One region of the Paenibacillus sp. N3/727 genome, then DNA from elsewhere that is predicted to be linked to it. Evidence: riboswitches for the same ligand, from Rfam matches in the RefSeq annotation. Region 1 holds a riboswitch; the other holds the start of a gene.
What was found. A riboswitch is a leader RNA that binds a small molecule or an ion and turns the genes downstream of it on or off. The one in region 1 is predicted to bind cobalamin.
Positions count from the first base shown of each region.

Region 2: it holds a riboswitch for cobalamin, as region 1 does, so the genes downstream of both, MNQ98_RS23980 (ABC transporter substrate-binding protein) here and MNQ98_RS03185 (ribonucleoside-diphosphate reductase subunit alpha) in region 1, are expected to answer to the same signal.

Region 1 covers NZ_CP093336.1:698,761-706,517, forward strand. Annotated here, with positions in the region: partial or broken gene MNQ98_RS03170 (GNAT family N-acetyltransferase) at 1-329, shown strand, start outside; gene MNQ98_RS03175 (ribonucleotide-diphosphate reductase subunit beta) at 417-1,448, opposite strand; gene MNQ98_RS03180 (hypothetical protein) at 1,552-1,827, shown strand; gene MNQ98_RS03185 (ribonucleoside-diphosphate reductase subunit alpha) at 2,425-4,758, opposite strand; cobalamin riboswitch at 4,955-5,187, opposite strand; gene MNQ98_RS03190 (transposase) at 5,477-5,662, shown strand; partial or broken gene MNQ98_RS03195 (RNA-guided endonuclease TnpB family protein) at 5,673-6,583, shown strand; gene MNQ98_RS03200 (MTH1187 family thiamine-binding protein) at 6,652-6,957, shown strand; tRNA gene MNQ98_RS03205 (tRNA-Thr) at 7,055-7,126, shown strand; gene MNQ98_RS03210 (YjcZ family sporulation protein) at 7,369-7,467, opposite strand.
Region 2 covers NZ_CP093336.1:5,158,312-5,166,068, reverse strand. Annotated here, with positions in the region: gene MNQ98_RS24010 (TIR domain-containing protein) at 1-880, shown strand, start outside; gene MNQ98_RS24005 (hypothetical protein) at 877-1,107, shown strand; gene MNQ98_RS24000 (MBL fold metallo-hydrolase) at 1,244-2,017, shown strand; gene MNQ98_RS23995 (Cof-type HAD-IIB family hydrolase) at 2,139-2,945, opposite strand; gene MNQ98_RS23990 (metal-dependent hydrolase) at 3,170-3,883, shown strand; gene lplA (lipoate--protein ligase) at 4,087-5,088, opposite strand; cobalamin riboswitch at 5,350-5,556, shown strand; gene MNQ98_RS23980 (ABC transporter substrate-binding protein) at 5,797-6,801, shown strand; gene MNQ98_RS23975 (FecCD family ABC transporter permease) at 6,798-7,757, shown strand, end outside.

The DNA.
Region 1 (7,757 bases):
TGTTAAAAGACACACAACAAGTAATTGGTGAAGTCATACTGTCCGAGGTCGTGCGGGGAGATTTGCAAAGCTGCTGGATCGGTTATTTTCTGGATCAAGAGCATAACGGAAAGGGATATATGACTGAAGCGGTCAAATTGGTTGTGAAGTTTGCCTTTCAGGAATTGAATTTTCACAGAATTGAGGCTGGGGTGATGCCTCACAACATAGGCTCGATCAATGTACTCTTAAAATCTGGATTTCATAAAGAGGGCATCGCCAGGAAGAACGTCAAAATTAACGGAAAGTGGGAAGATCATCAAACGTTAGCTATTATTAACGAGGAAGATAGTTGATTTAGGCAATTTTATACGAATAGAAAACCTCCGTACTTTTCTCATGAGAAAATACGGAGGTTTTTATTGAACAGATAGATTTTACAGATCGTCAAATCCGTTATCGTCGCCAACTTTACCGTAGTTGCGGGATTTGGCTTCGAAGAAGTCAGTTTTCGTTGCATTCAATGCTTCGTCGGAGAAAGGCTTGATCCAAGGCATGCAGTTCACATCCACGCCTTCGTAAGCTTTTTCAAGACCCATCATTTTCAGGCGACGGTTAGCAATGTATTTGATGTAGTCAGACAGCTCGTTCAGATCAATGCCGCGAACTTCACTTAGTGTGTAATGAGCCCAGTTTGTTTCGAGCTCAACGGCGCGGTCAATCGTGCGGTACAGGTAGTCGATATTCTCCTTAGAGTTCAGTTCAGGGAAATCTATCAGCAGCTGCTTGAACACTTCGGCGAAGAAGTAGCAGTGCTGGTTCTCATCACGCTGAATGTAGGAGATCATTTGGCTTGTCGCCATCATTTTCTGGTCACGTGCCAGATTGTAGAAGAAGGCGAACGTGCTGTAGAAGAAAATACCTTCCAGAATCAGGTCAGCCACCATCGATTTGAAGAACGTCTGTGGTGACGGGTTGTCACGGAAAGACTGATAGATGTCAGCGATGAACCGGTTGCGGTCCAACAGAACCGGATCGTGCTTCCAGTATTCGAAAATCTCTTTCTGCTCCTGTTCGGAAACGATAGAAGATAGAACGTAGGAGTAGGATTGGTTGTGGACAACCTCTTGTTGACCGATAATCGCCGAGATTGCTTCAAGGGAAGAGTCTGTGAAGTACCGCTTCACATCCCCGACAAACATCGTCTGCATCGAATCTAATACAGCAAGCAGGGAGATATTGATCTTGAATGTACGTTGCTCTTCCGGATCCAGACGTGGGAACTGCTGTGCATCTTTGGACATCGGAATTTCATCAGCGATCCAGTGGTTCAGCAGCAGCACCTTGTACAGCTTGTACATATGCGGCATCCGGATGTCGTTCCAGTTCAAAATACCCGAGCATTCGCCTTCAATGATGCGTGTTGATTGGTTAGGCGCTTCAGTATTAAATATTTTTTGCATTTGCATGCTTAATCTCTCTCCTTAATATTCTTTTTTAGTAGCATATTCAATCACTGACTTACGGATCGCCCGTTTACAGTAGATAGATGGACAAAGTAACACACAAGTTATGCACAAACGTAGAGCAAATGTAAAGCGAATCCCGAAGGGAGAGCGCTCCAAGCAGGAAGCAACTCTAAAGAACGCCCAAGTAACTAACAAGTTATGCACAAACGTAGAACAAATCCCGAAGGGAGAGCGCTCCAAGCAGGAAGCAACTCTAAAGAACGCCCAAGTAACTCACAAGTTATGCACTAACGTAAAGCAAATCCCGAAGGGAGAGCGTTCCAAGCAGGAAGTAACTCTAAAGAACGCCAAAGTAACTCACAAGTTATGCACTAAGTAGAGCAAATCCCGAAGGGAGAGCGTTCCAAGCAGGAAGACACACTCAAGAACGCACAAAGTAACTCACAAGTTATGCACTAAGTAGAGCAAATCCCGAAGGGAGAGCGCTCCAAGCAGGAAGACACTCAAGAACGCACAAAGTAACTCACAAGTTATGCACTAAGTAGAGCAAATCCCGAAGGGAGAGCGCTCCAAGCAGGAAGCAACTCTAAAGAACGCCCAAGTAACTCACAAGTTATGCACTAACGCAAAGCAAATCCCGAAGGGAGAGCGCTCTAAGCAGGAAGCAACTCTAAAGAACGCCCAGTAACTCACAGGTTATGCACTAACGTAAAGCAAATCCCGAAGGGAGAGCGTTCCAAGCAGGAAATAACTCTAAAGAACGCACAAAGTAACTCATTATCTTCGCTCTAAAAGTAAAGCGTTCCCGAAGGGAGAAAGCGATCCTAGCACCAAAGTAACTTTTCAATCACCTCACAAACGTGTCTCGCATCTTGCGGGTGTCCAGAGGGCAGAGCCCTTGGGGCCCTCCCTTGGAAGGGAGGGTTTGGGAGGGATCGAAAAAAAGGGTTTACCTAAACAGTTCCATATATTCCGATCAGCTGGCACAACTCTCACATTCTTCAATAGTAAGCGCACGGCTGCGCACATAGTAGGTCGACTTCAAGCCGGCCTTCCATGCGTGAAGATGCAGCTCTAGGAACTCCGAAGCTCGGATGTCTGGACGAACGTACAGGTTAAAGCTTTGAGCCTGATCCACGTGACGCTGACGGGCAGCAGCCATTTTGATGGACCAGTTCTGATCGATCAGGAAGGCCGTTTTGTAATACCAGATCGTTTTCTCAGACAGATCGGGAGCTGGGTTGGCAATTTTATACGTTGTTTTCTCTTCATAAGAGAGAAGCTCATACAGCGGATCAATACTGGCAGTTGAGCCAGCAATAATAGAAGTGGAGCCGTTCGGCGCGATGGCAAAGAGCCATGCGTTGCGGACACCGCTTTGCTGTACTTCCTGCTGCAGCTCGCGCCACTGCTCGGTCGTTACATACTTGCCTTCATGCTCGCCGTCGGTGTAACCGCGGTACGTAAAGTACTCGCCGCTCTCCCAGTCGGAGCCTTTGAACTTCGGATAATGCCCTTTTTCCTTAGCCAGCTCCATGCTGGATTTAACGAGCAGGTAGTTAATTTTTTCATACAGATTGTCATTATAGGCAACCGCCTCATCGGATTCCCAGCGGATGCCTTCCAGGGCCAGCAGGTGATGCAGACCGAAGGTTCCAAGGCCGACAGCGCGGTATTGGCTGTTCGTGTATTGTGCTTGCAGCACTTCGATGTTGTTGATGTCAATGACGTTATCTAGCATACGCACCTGGATCGGTACAAGACGCTCCAGTACACCAGCTGGAACTGCACGTGCCAGATGAATGGAATTCAGGTTGCAGACAACAAAGTCGCCAGGAACTTTGGAGATGACAATGCGGGTCTGTCCATCTTTGGTTACGAGCTCTTCATGTTCAATAACTGTAGCCGATTGGTTCTGCATAATTTCAGTACACAGGTTGGAAGAGTAGACCATACCGTGTGCAGAGTTCGGGTTGGCACGGTTTACGGTGTCACGGTAGAACATGTACGGTGTTCCGGTTTCCAGTTGCGATTTCATGACACGTTTCATGATGTCGATCGCTTGAACCGTAATGCGGGAGAGCAGCGGATGTGCTACGGCTTCTGCATATTTTTCACGGAACATTCCTTGACCAAGCTTCTCATCGTAGAAGTCTTCCAGACCAAGCGGGCGGCCGTTCTCGTCTTTCCAGCCCATCACTTTCTTCACTTCGTGAGGACAGAAGAGGCTCCACTCATCGCGGGCTTCTACAGCCTCCATGAACAGGTCAGGCAAGCATACGCCGTGGAACACGTCATGTGCTCTCATACGCTCGTCACCGTTGTTCAGCTTCAGGTCCAGGAATGCGAGAATGTCTTTATGGAAAACATCCAGGTAAACGGCGATGGCGCCTTTGCGTGTGCCAAGCTGATCTACACTAACTGCTGTGTTGTTCAGCTGGCGGATCCAAGGGATAACGCCGGAGCTGGTGTTCTTGTGTCCACGGATGTCGGAGCCACGGGCACGGACTTTGCCGAGGTAAACGCCGATACCGCCGCCCATTTTGCTAAGACGCGCTATGTCGGTGTTGGAGTCGAAAATTCCTTCGAGCGAGTCATCTACCGTGTCGATAAAGCAGCTGGACAGCTGGCCGGCTACCTTTTTACCAGCATTGGACATCGTCGGCGTTGCAGCCGTCATGTAGATGTTGCTCATCGCCCAGTAGGCTTCTTTTACAAGCTCCATACGTTTCTCAGCTGGCTCTTTGTGCATGAGGTACATCGCGATGACCATGTAACGTTCCTGTGGAAGCTCCATCACTCGGCCGTCAAAGTCGGTTGCCAGGTAGCGCTCTGCCAGCGTCAGTAGTCCGATGTAATCGAATAGCAGGTCATGGGTATAATCAATCGTTTCCCCGAGCTCTTCAATCTGCGCTTTGGTGTAGCATTCCAGAAGCTCTTCACGGTAAATTCCTTTTTGTACTAGCTCTGTAATGAGGGGGAAGAAGGCGCCGTAAGGCTCTTCCGGATAAGCTTTGTAACGTCGGTGATTGGCCGCTTTTTTATACAGGGAGGTTAAAAGTGAACGTGCTGCCGCGAACTTCCAGTTCGGTTCCTCTTTGGTAACAAGCTCAAGAGCCGACATTGTGAATGCGCTGCTAATCTCATCGCCGGTCACTTTGTCGCCACGAAGTTTGGAATGAACACCGCGAAGTAGTTGTTCCTTGCTCAGCATATCCAGTTCGTTCAAAATTCGGTCGGCATAGACAGAGAGACGGTTTTCATCAAAAGCAAGTTGACGGTTGTTCGGTTTAATTACGAGTTGGGGCATAGGTAATTCCTCGCTTTCTCGGGAAAAATGGGAAAAAGAACATTAAAAAAACATTTTCCAAACCTTGGGGAGGTTGAAAATGTTCGTGTGCGCTGTGAATAAATATGTGCATACTAGCTTAAGCCGCTATTTTTAGGGCTTGCTGTTATGTACAGACGCAAAAGAGTGAACACTTTCCTAATTTCCCGTAGGATAGGTGTCGTGCTGTATACAGGCAGGTCTCCTGACTTGGGGTGTAGAGTTCGGCGCCTTCCCAAAGGCATAACGAGTTAATCCTTCAGTGGCCATAAAGCCGAATTCATATCAGAATCGCAAAAAAGCGCTCTGAAGCCCTATACAGTGGCGGGACCGTGATGGATTTGCACCATGCTTCCCTATTAAGTCTGACGGGTATATTAGACGCCAGACGCCTGTACACACTATATTTGGTTGATGTTAATAAATTTAACCCAATATATTGTGTTTGTAAACTGTTATCTTAAAATTTGACGCAAGTTGAATTATAGCAAATGACCGAAAAATCCGCCAATTCGCAAACCGCCAAAAGAGAGTGAGATTTCGCACATTTCTTCGAATTACGACCTTTTATACGGTGATACACGCTTTATGAATTAGCTGAGAACACTCGCGGTTTTAATCGTGAGATGAATTGTCCGACATATGTTAAATTGTAAATTAGAAAAGACACTGATAGTTAGTACAAAAACTATCTTGACGTATGTTATCCTATATTTGGGATTCCCAATGTATTAAGGGGGGGCAGCAAGACTGTTTTTTTAAAGAGTTCCCACAGCTAAAAAAGAAACTGTGGGGAGTTCGTCTTTGGAACCCTTCTTACTTTGTGGTAACTATTAACAAACATACAGAAGCACAGAACAACAGTACATTCAAAATCACTAATTGAGGTGAGAACAGTGATTGTAAACAAAGCATATAAATTTCGCATTTATCCAAGTAAGGAACAAGAAATTTTAATTGCTAAAACAATCGGCTGTTCTCGTTTCGTATTCAATCGTTTTTTGACACAATGGTGTGACGCATACAACGAAACAGGTAAAGGATTAAACTACAATTCGTGTTCAGCTAAACTTACACACCTGAAAAAAGAATTCGTATGGTTAAAAGAAGTGGACAGTATTTCCTTGCAGTCATCGCTAAAGAATCTTGCGAATGCATTTGATCGTTTCTTCAAAAAGCAAAATGACGTACCACGCTTCAAGTCTAAAAAGAATAAGGTGCAATCCTATACAACCAAGCAAACGAATGGGAATATTGCTATTGTAGGGAACAAAATTAAATTGCCTAAAACGAAAATCCAAAATGGTATCGCAAACTTGAAGAACAATTAGCGAACGCGCAGCGTATCCTTTCCAGACGTATAAAAGGTGGTTCGAATTGGAACAAGCAACGTGTTAAGGTTGCAAAAATCCATGAAAGAATCTCTAATTCAAGAACAGACTACTTGCAGAAAATCACTACTGAAATCATCAAAAAACACGATGTAATTGGTATTGAAGATTTGCAAGTATCAAATATGCTGAAAAATCACAAGCTGGCTAAAGCAATTAGTGAAGTATCGTGGTCACAATTTAGAACAATGCTTGAGTACAAGGCAAAATGGTACGGTAAAGAAGTGGTTATTGTATCCAAAACCTTTGCAAGTTCTCAGTTATGTTCGTGCTGTGGGTACAAAAATAAAGACGTCAAGGATCTAAAACTTCGTGAATGGGATTGTCCTAATTGTGGCGTGCATCACGATAGAGATATTAACGCAGGACAAAACCTTAAAAATGAAGCTATATTTGAACGGGACTATGGGGGATGAAATTTTGAAATGCTGCTGCTGGCTGATACAATATTAATATTCGAAAGGTTTGAGGAGGGTGAAATAAGATGGCAATTGCGGAAGTTACCGTCATTCCGATTGGAACCGCTACGACCAGCTTGAGTATGTATGTTGCAGAGATGCAGCGGGTGCTGGAGAAGCAGGAGGGGATCTCATACGAACTGACCTCGATGAGCACGATTATTGAAGGAGAGCTTAACTCTGTATGGGGTGCCATTTCTGCTCTGCATGAAGCGCCTTTCCTGTCTGGAGCACAGCGGGTGTCCACATCGGTCAAAATTGACGACCGCCGGGACCAAGTCTCTTCGAGCAAGCAAAAGCTGCAATCTGTGCAGGAAAAACTGGGCAGGTAACGAGGATTACCCTGCCCTTTTTTCATATAAAAAGGGTTGCATTTTCATGTCAAAGAGTTATAATATTTTTTGTCGTTTTATTTATATCATCCCATTCGCTGGTGTAGCTCAGGGGTAGAGCAACGCACTCGTAATGCGTAGGCCGGGGGTTCAATTCCCTTCACCAGCATCTTTGAAAATTCAAGCATGGCGCGACTTTCCGGTGAGATGGGGGTCGCGCTATTTTTATGGTTGCAAACGAATTGCAAACCAGGTAAGACGTGCGAATAGGTATCCAAAGTATAGTAATTGATGAGTGTCCTAAGCGTTCTTGGACGATCTTTGCGTGAACTCCGCGCTTAAGAATACGAAGACCCTACCAGCTTATATGCTGGCAGGGTCTCTCTTCAGCTTTGTGGATGCTAGGTCTTATTAGATGAAACCACAAGTACATGAGACAATAACCAGCAATATGAACAATACCAGAATAGTTCCTATTCCGGTGCCGAATCCACCCACTACATCACCCATGAATGATTCCTCCTTTGTTTTAGACTACACCTTATCTTATGATAATTAATTTAGATGGTAAGGGCATTTAGGTAACAAATGAGCCTAATCCGCTAATAAACGATCAAGGCAGTCCTGACGGAAAACTTGTTTATCGATGTGGCTGCAGACGCAGCCAAGCTGAAACGAGTCGAAGTGATTGAAGTTGTTATAAACGGTCATGTATAGGGGATAGCAAAGTACCTTGGACTCAAAAAGAAGGAGGGAAAGAAGGTGGATGATACCAAGCGCTTAAGAATACGAAGACCCTA
Region 2 (7,757 bases), 1.9 Mb from region 1:
GGAGCGGCAGCTGGAACAAAGTGACTTCGGCGTGTTCGTATTTTCTCCCGACGATGTGGCTCTTATTCGGGGAAAGCATGTTTTCATAACGAGGGACAACACCCTGTTTGAGATGGGGTTGTTCTGGGGAAGGTTAGGAAGGCGGAGAGTCTTTTGCATCGTGCCTGATCAGGTGGAGCCTGACGATCAATTAATTCAGGATGTCACGATCAAAGAATATCATCTTCTATCCGATCTGCAAGGACTTACGCTCTTGGAATACGAGCTGCGGAGTGATCAGGATTACAAGTCGGCGGTGGATGTCGCCTGCGGACACATCATAAACGCGATTGAAGCAGAGTCATTTTTTAATAACCCGACCGAAGTCATTGAGCAGAAGGAAGCTGAGCTGAAGCGTAAGCAAAGTGTGCTCCATTTTTTTTGGGAGTATAATCGTAATGTGAATGTAACGGATCTCTCTGAGAAATATCACGCACTTAGCGAAGCGGTGCGCAATTCTTTGCTTCCGCCTACACGAGGAGACTTCCGGGTTACCGGAGCCGCATTTTGGGCGAAATCCGGAAATGATGGAATGGCTCAACTCGGAGGTAATGTAGGAAGAGGACGTTTTTTTTCGTTTAACGCAAATGACAGTAATAGGGGTACCCAGCAGTCCATTTACGTGATAGACGTCTATAACAGCGGTAAATGGGCATTTTATCACGAAGAGGAAGTTGCGCAGGTGTATGTGTTCTGCTATCCTTTAGGTGTAAATCATGTTTTATCGGTTCATTTAACAGGACAACAAACGCTATCCGACGAAGAACTTGGAGAAGTCGTTGAGCATAATCGTGAACTGCTTCGAACCATCAGGCATTTAGTTGGAGGGGATTCCATATGAGCAGGAATGAGAAAAAGAAGATTGCAGGAAATCTTGGGTCCGCCAGCAGTCATTGGGTGGTCCGCGGAAGTATTCCAGTGGAAGGTGCTTTGAAACCGCGCGAGCGTTCTGGGAGACGACAGAAGAAATCAAGCATTTATATCGGTCCTTCCGTAGAAGGTACAGACAAGAAGTATGTTAAAGTTATCAGCGGAGCGGTAGATGACAAGAAGCCCTCATTTGCATAATTCGTAATGAAACTGCCGGGTTTCCGGTGTAATCATAGATTAGATGATAAGCCGTTCGGCATGCTGCCGGCGGCTTTTATTGAGATATAAGAAGGTATCAACTTCATTTCTCACGGATAGGGAGAAGGGGAACATCATGGATACATTAACTTTTTTAGGCACGGGAGATGCTATGGGGGTACCGCGTGTGTACTGCGATTGTGGGGTATGTACTGAAGCTCGCTTCTTCGGGAACAATCGCCGACTGCGTTCTTCTGTCATGGTAGAGGACGGACAAAATAGGTTTATGATCGACTGTGGTCCAGATTGGCGGAATATGATGGAAACAAACGGAATACGGCAGGTGAAGCATATGCTGATCACCCATGCACATTTCGATCATATCGGAGGACTTCCCGAATGGGCTGATGCCTGCCGATGGCTTAGGGTCAAAGGAAGCCTATATGCTCCTCGGGAAGTGTTGGAACAGATCCAGCGGCAGTATCCTTGGCTGTCGAATCATATGATAATAACAGAGGTAGATGATGGCATCACACTTTGCGGTTGGGATATTTCATGCTGGAAAGTGAATCATGGAAAGAATGGCTATTCTTATGCGTATCGGTTGGAAAAGAATGGATTCTCCTGGGTGTATAACTCGGATTCGATCAACTTGAACGACGAGGAAAAGAAGCCGCTATACGGTTTGGATCTCCTTGTGCTCGGTACAAGCTTTGTCCATGAGACGGCGGAGTTTTCAACCCGGTCTGTGTATGACATGAAGGAAGCGGCTGAACTGTTGGCTGAGGTAAAACCTCGGAAGACTGTATATACTCATATGTCGCATGGTGTGGATGTTAATCAGCAGATTGATCTTCCTCCAGGGACGGTTCTGGCCGCTGCCGGTATGAGTCTGAAGCTGTCACGCTAAGGATTGCTTTATCATAGTAGTTAGAAGGCTCCACGATTATTAAATAGCTACCCAATATAAAAGAGGCTCGAACCTAGGCATTCAAAACCTTGGATACGAGCCTCTTTTGTTCATAAAATATTTATTCCGCGTTCAGCACAAATTTCTCGATTACATGTTTAACGCCATCTTCGTTATTGCTAAGCGTTACATAGTCCGCTAATTCCTTGAGCGGCTCAATAGCATTGCCCATGGCAACACCAAGGCCTGCACATTCCAGCATTTCGTGATCATTCCAGGAGTCGCCAATCGCAATGGTTTGTTCCAAAGCGCAGTCAAAATGATTCGCAAGGAACGTCAAAGCATGGCCTTTCGTACCTTCTTTATGCATGAATTCTAGAAAATAAGGTTTGGATTTCGTGATATGCATTTGATCGCCAAGCAGCTCCTGGAATACCGGAATCAGCTCGTCGAGATAAGCAGGATCATCGATGATCAGCATTTTAGGTGTAGGCTGTTCGATCATTTTGATGAAATCAGGCTCAATATAATAAGGCGTGCGGTTCAGTGCACAATAATCGATCAGTTTCTGGTTCTCTTCCCGGGAGTATAGCTTGTCATCAATATAAGTCTGCAGATGTAGATTATGCTCTACACAGTACTCATACAGCTTTCTGGCAGCATCAACGGGAACATAGCGTTCATAGAGAACCTCTTCGTCCAACAAATTCTTAATCAGAGCCCCTTGATAAGTGATGATTGGCACATTTAGTCCGGTTTGGCGGGCAATCGCTTGTGCGGATGCATAGGCTCGGCCGGTCGCCAATGTAACTACAACACCTTTTGCGACAGCCTGCTCCAACGCCTGCTGGACACCCGGGGTTACTTCTTTATCGTCATTGATGAGTGTGTCATCGATGTCGATGGCAATCAATTTGTAATCGGTCATGGTTGTCTCTCTCCTTTTATCTCTGTCTTAACTCTATTGTACCGTTTGTGGCACGGTTTTCAATTGGGACAGGATCATATTGTCCATAGAGTGGAAAGGGTAGACAAAAAGAGGGTTTTTTTGCTATACTAAAATGCCGAACATACATTCCCGTGCATATTACGGCTGAAAGAAGTGAACGGGCTCAAACAAGACAACTAGAGAATGAAAGGAAGTTATTTATTATGATGGGAAGAGCCCATTTGGTTATTAGCACCGGCGTCACCTTGTCGGTCATGGGGCTGGCCGGAATTCCCGTTACACTCCCGGCTGCGGCTGCAGCCGCAGTCAGTTCGCTGCTTCCTGACATCGATGAGCCGAACTCCATTTTGGTCAGAACGGTCATCCCAACAGGACTGCTGCGTGTGCTGCAGTTGGCATTGGTTGTTGGAGCCGTATTTATTTTTTACTACAGCCAGGATTATGCTCCGTGGAATCTGGCACTGGCAGGTCTGATTGCCGTCGTATCCTTTCTGCCCGGACGGACGCTGCGTCATATCGTGATGTTTATGATTGGTCTGGGACTTCTTCAGTTCGGCCAAGCCTTCAGCCCGTGGAACACGATTGCCGGATGCGTACTGATGATTTCCACGCTCGTTTCCCATCGTGGTTTGACGCATACTGCATATGCTGCGGCAGGCTGGACTATGCTGCTCTATTTCGCAACAAAAGGAACAGCGGGAGGGGAGAGCTTATGGATTGCAGGTGGAATGTCTTATGCCCTTCATTTGGCGGCCGATATGCTGACGAACAGGGGAATACGGCCATTACCTCCACTGAAATTCAGAGTGAAGTTCAAACTAATGAGCACTGGTAGCAAATGGGGGAACACAGTAGAGAACATGTGTATCGTGCTCACACTCGTCTTGCTCTGGTATGTATTCATCGCATCCAAATAATACGAACGGGGGGTGTCCCAAAAGGTCCATTGACCTGGGACGGCCCTCATGTCTGTTGTAAGACGCTACGTGTAGAAATCGTTCCTACTCAAGAAGTGAACAATGGACTATAAAAGCAAGCAGGTCACCCAAGGATGAATCCTCGAGTGACCTGCTTTTTTTGAAAGATATCTCTGTTAAAATCGTGACTCAGTACTGTTACTCTATTCCTCTAAAAAAATCAAACCGATCAGATCATCAAACTCCAGATTACCGAAGTAATGCTTGACGTCAATGGATGAGAGGGCTTCTCTTACTTCACTTTCCTCGTAACGTTTGCCACGAAGCGCGTTTTCAATATCGGCTACATCGCCTACGCCAAAGAAGTCACCGTAAATTTTAATCTCGCCGATATGTCCATCTTTAATGTCCATGCGGATATCGATAATGCCGACTGGGAATTTTTTCGCGTGTTTCACATTGCTTTCTGGTGATAAGCCATAGTTCCAGTCCCAGTTTTGGTAACGTTCCTTGGAGATTTGATTGATCATTTCCCAGTCCTTTTCTTGAAGAACGTACTGTGGAACCTGATCTGGCTCCATTCCGAAGATCGAACGCAGAAGCTCTGCACGGAACTGTTCAATTGTCATATCTGTACCGAGCAGCTCCTTAATGTTGGCCACACGGCTGCGCACTGATTTCGTGCTCTTCGATTTGAACTTCTCTGGGTTAGCTTTAAGCGAGGCCTGTACATTGTCCAGATCCAGGTCAAACATAAGAGTCCCGTGGCTGAACATGCGTCCCCGTGTGGAGAACTGGGCGTTGCCGGAAATCTTTTTCTCTCCGACTTGAAGGTCATTTCGGCCGCTGAGCTCAGCCGGAACACCCATTTTTTGAAGGAAATCGATAACGGGTTGGGTGAACTTCAGGAAATTATGAAATGACTGGCCGTCGTCTTTTGTAATAAAACTGAAATTGAGATTGCCGAGGTCATGGTATACAGCACCGCCTCCGGACAATCGCCGAACAACTTGTATGTTATTGTCACGGACAAACTCCTGATTGATCTCTTCAATCGTGTTCTGGTGTTTGCCGATGATAATCGACGGCTGATTAATGTAGAAGAGCAAATAGCTGTCTTCCATAGGCAAGTGTTTCAAAGCGTATTCTTCAATCGCTAGATTAATGGCGGGATCATGGATCCCCTGATTATCGATAAAGAGCATATGTACGCCTCCGCATAGTTTTTCGGGTATAAAGCTTCAGATCTATTGTAAACCAATGTCCGGCTTCAGGGCAAAGGGTGAGAGGCAAATCCACAGACGCGTACGATAAATAAGTGAGATATCCATAATGGTTATATAGGCAGAAATAGGGTTCACGGCAAGCGGGGAGCGGCTACTCAGTTTTTTTCTGTGAAGTTTCAGGTTGTAAGCCGAGAGGATATCTCATATAATCGTCAAAAGAGAAGTAAGCTTGGCAAAAAGAATATTCAATACTCGCGAGGTCCTGGAGAATAAGCAAAGCATATGTTTTGCTCCCGGGTTAAAAGGGAAGTCGGTGCAAGTCCGGCGCGGTCCCGCCACTGTGAATCAGGGATATCCTCCATTACTGCCACTGGTCTAAACAGGGTCGGGAAGGCGGAGGTGTCATTTCAACCTGTAAGTCAGGAGACCTGCCCGCGTAATGATCTGACGGTCCTTCGAGGAAAGGATTACGTTTGGCGGACCTAATGTGGGTGAGGTGCTGTACTAGAGCAAAACTCCTATTTATTGGATAAGGTTCATTGTTTCCGAAACGTAGCCCCTGATTCTTCTGCGGAGAAATCAGGGGCTTTTTTGTGGTTGGATGTAAGGATTTCCGTCAGAAATCAGGTTTATTGAGTACCTAAGGCAAGCAAGTTGTTCTCAAACTAGGGTTAGGAGAGAAAATCGATGAAAAAAATAATGAAATCATGGTCCGCCATGTTGGCGGTGCTGATGCTGGTCCTGTCACTGGCTGCTTGTGGAGGAGAAACAGCTCCGAAGGAGGCAACACCAACACCTGCACCGGAGGCTGAACAAGGTCAGAAACCGGAAGCACCTGCCGCTGAAAACGCTAAAACGGTGTATCCGTTAACTTTAAAGGATGCTACTGGAGAGGAAATGACATTTGATAAGGCTCCAGCAAAAGTTGTGTCGCTGTCTCCTTCCGAGACGGAAAAACTGTTCGCACTTGGCTTGGATGAAGAAATTGTCGGCGTATCCGAAGTGGACGACTACCCTGAGGCAGCCAAATCCAAGCCGAAAATGGGCGGTTATGAAATGGATGTTGAGGCCATTGTCGCTTCAGGCGCGGATGTTATATTTACAGCAGCGATGAATGAACAGAACGTACAGAAGCTCCGTGACCTCGGAATAAAGCTGTTCGTGAACGACCCGAAGACGATTGCTGAAGTCATGGACAACATTAAGGTAGTTGGAGAGATTACGGACCGTCAGGCGGAAGCTCAAGGCATCGTAGATCAAATGCAGAAGGATCTGGACCTTGTGAAGGAAGCGGTTAAATCCGTAAAAGATGAGGATAAGAAAAAAGTGTATGTTGAGTTCTCACCGGGTTGGACGGTAGGAAAGGGCACATATCTGGATGAGATGCTCAATATCAGCAATTCAGCCAACGTGGCTGGCGACAGCGAAGGCTGGTTCGAAATCAGTGAAGAGAAGATTATTGCAGCGAATCCAGATGTGATTCTGTATTCCAGCAATGTAGTGGATGAATCCACCAAAAAAACTTTGGATCAAATCATTAAAGAACGCAGCGGCTGGGACCAAATCGAAGCTGTGAAAAACAATAAGCTGATTAAAATTGATGACAATCTGATCAGCCGCCCGGGACCTCGTGTAACTCAAGGATTGGTTGAAGTAGCGAAGGCGGTCTATCCGGAACTGATGACCCCATGAGTAAAAAACTTGCGGGTTATGGAACGGTGGGGCTCCTGCTTTTACTGCTGACGCTGATCGTCAGCCTCGGCATCGGTTCCGTCCATCTGCCCGTTAAGGAAATTGGAGCCATGCTTCTTCACCGGTTGCCCTGGATCGGGGACTCTATTGTTCCCAACTGGGAAGTAGCTTCCGAGCAGATCATCATGAAGGTACGACTTCCCCGTATACTGCTCGGTATGCTGGTTGGGGCATCCCTTGCGGTGGCCGGTGCTGCTTTTCAAGGGGTACTTAGAAATCCGCTCGCCGATCCCTTTACACTCGGTGTATCCTCCGGTGCATCACTTGGTGCTGCGTTTCTGATCTTCTACGGATTGCAGTACTCTTTTGCGGGTGCCTGGACCTTGCCGATCGTTGCATTTATGACCGGGGCGATCACGCTGTGGATTGTGCTGCTCCTCGCCCGAGATCACGGTAAGATACCGACTAACGCACTGATTTTGTCAGGTGTGGTTATGCAGTCCTTTTTAGGAGCGGTCGTTTCATTCTTAACGGTAATGTCACGAGATACGCTAACGGACATTCTATTCTGGACGATGGGAAGTTTAAGCATGCGGGGATGGTCGTATATTGCTGTCCTTTTCCCGTATTTTACTGTAGGCTTCTTATATTTGTGGAGCCGGGCGCGTACACTGAATCTGTTGTCTTTAGGTGAACGTCAGGCGGCCCATATGGGGCTTAACGTCGATCGTCTGAAGACCAGTGTGCTTGTTGTTGCCACCTTTCTAACGGCTGCGGCCGTGTCTGTATCCGGTGTGATCGGCTTCGTGGGACTGGTTGTTCCTCATATGATCCGTCTCATTACCGGTTCTGACTACCGGATCATCATTCCATTATCGGCACTGGGCGGAGCGATTTTCATGGTCTGGTCCGATACGGCTGCCAGATCCATACTGTCGCCGACCGAAATTCCGATC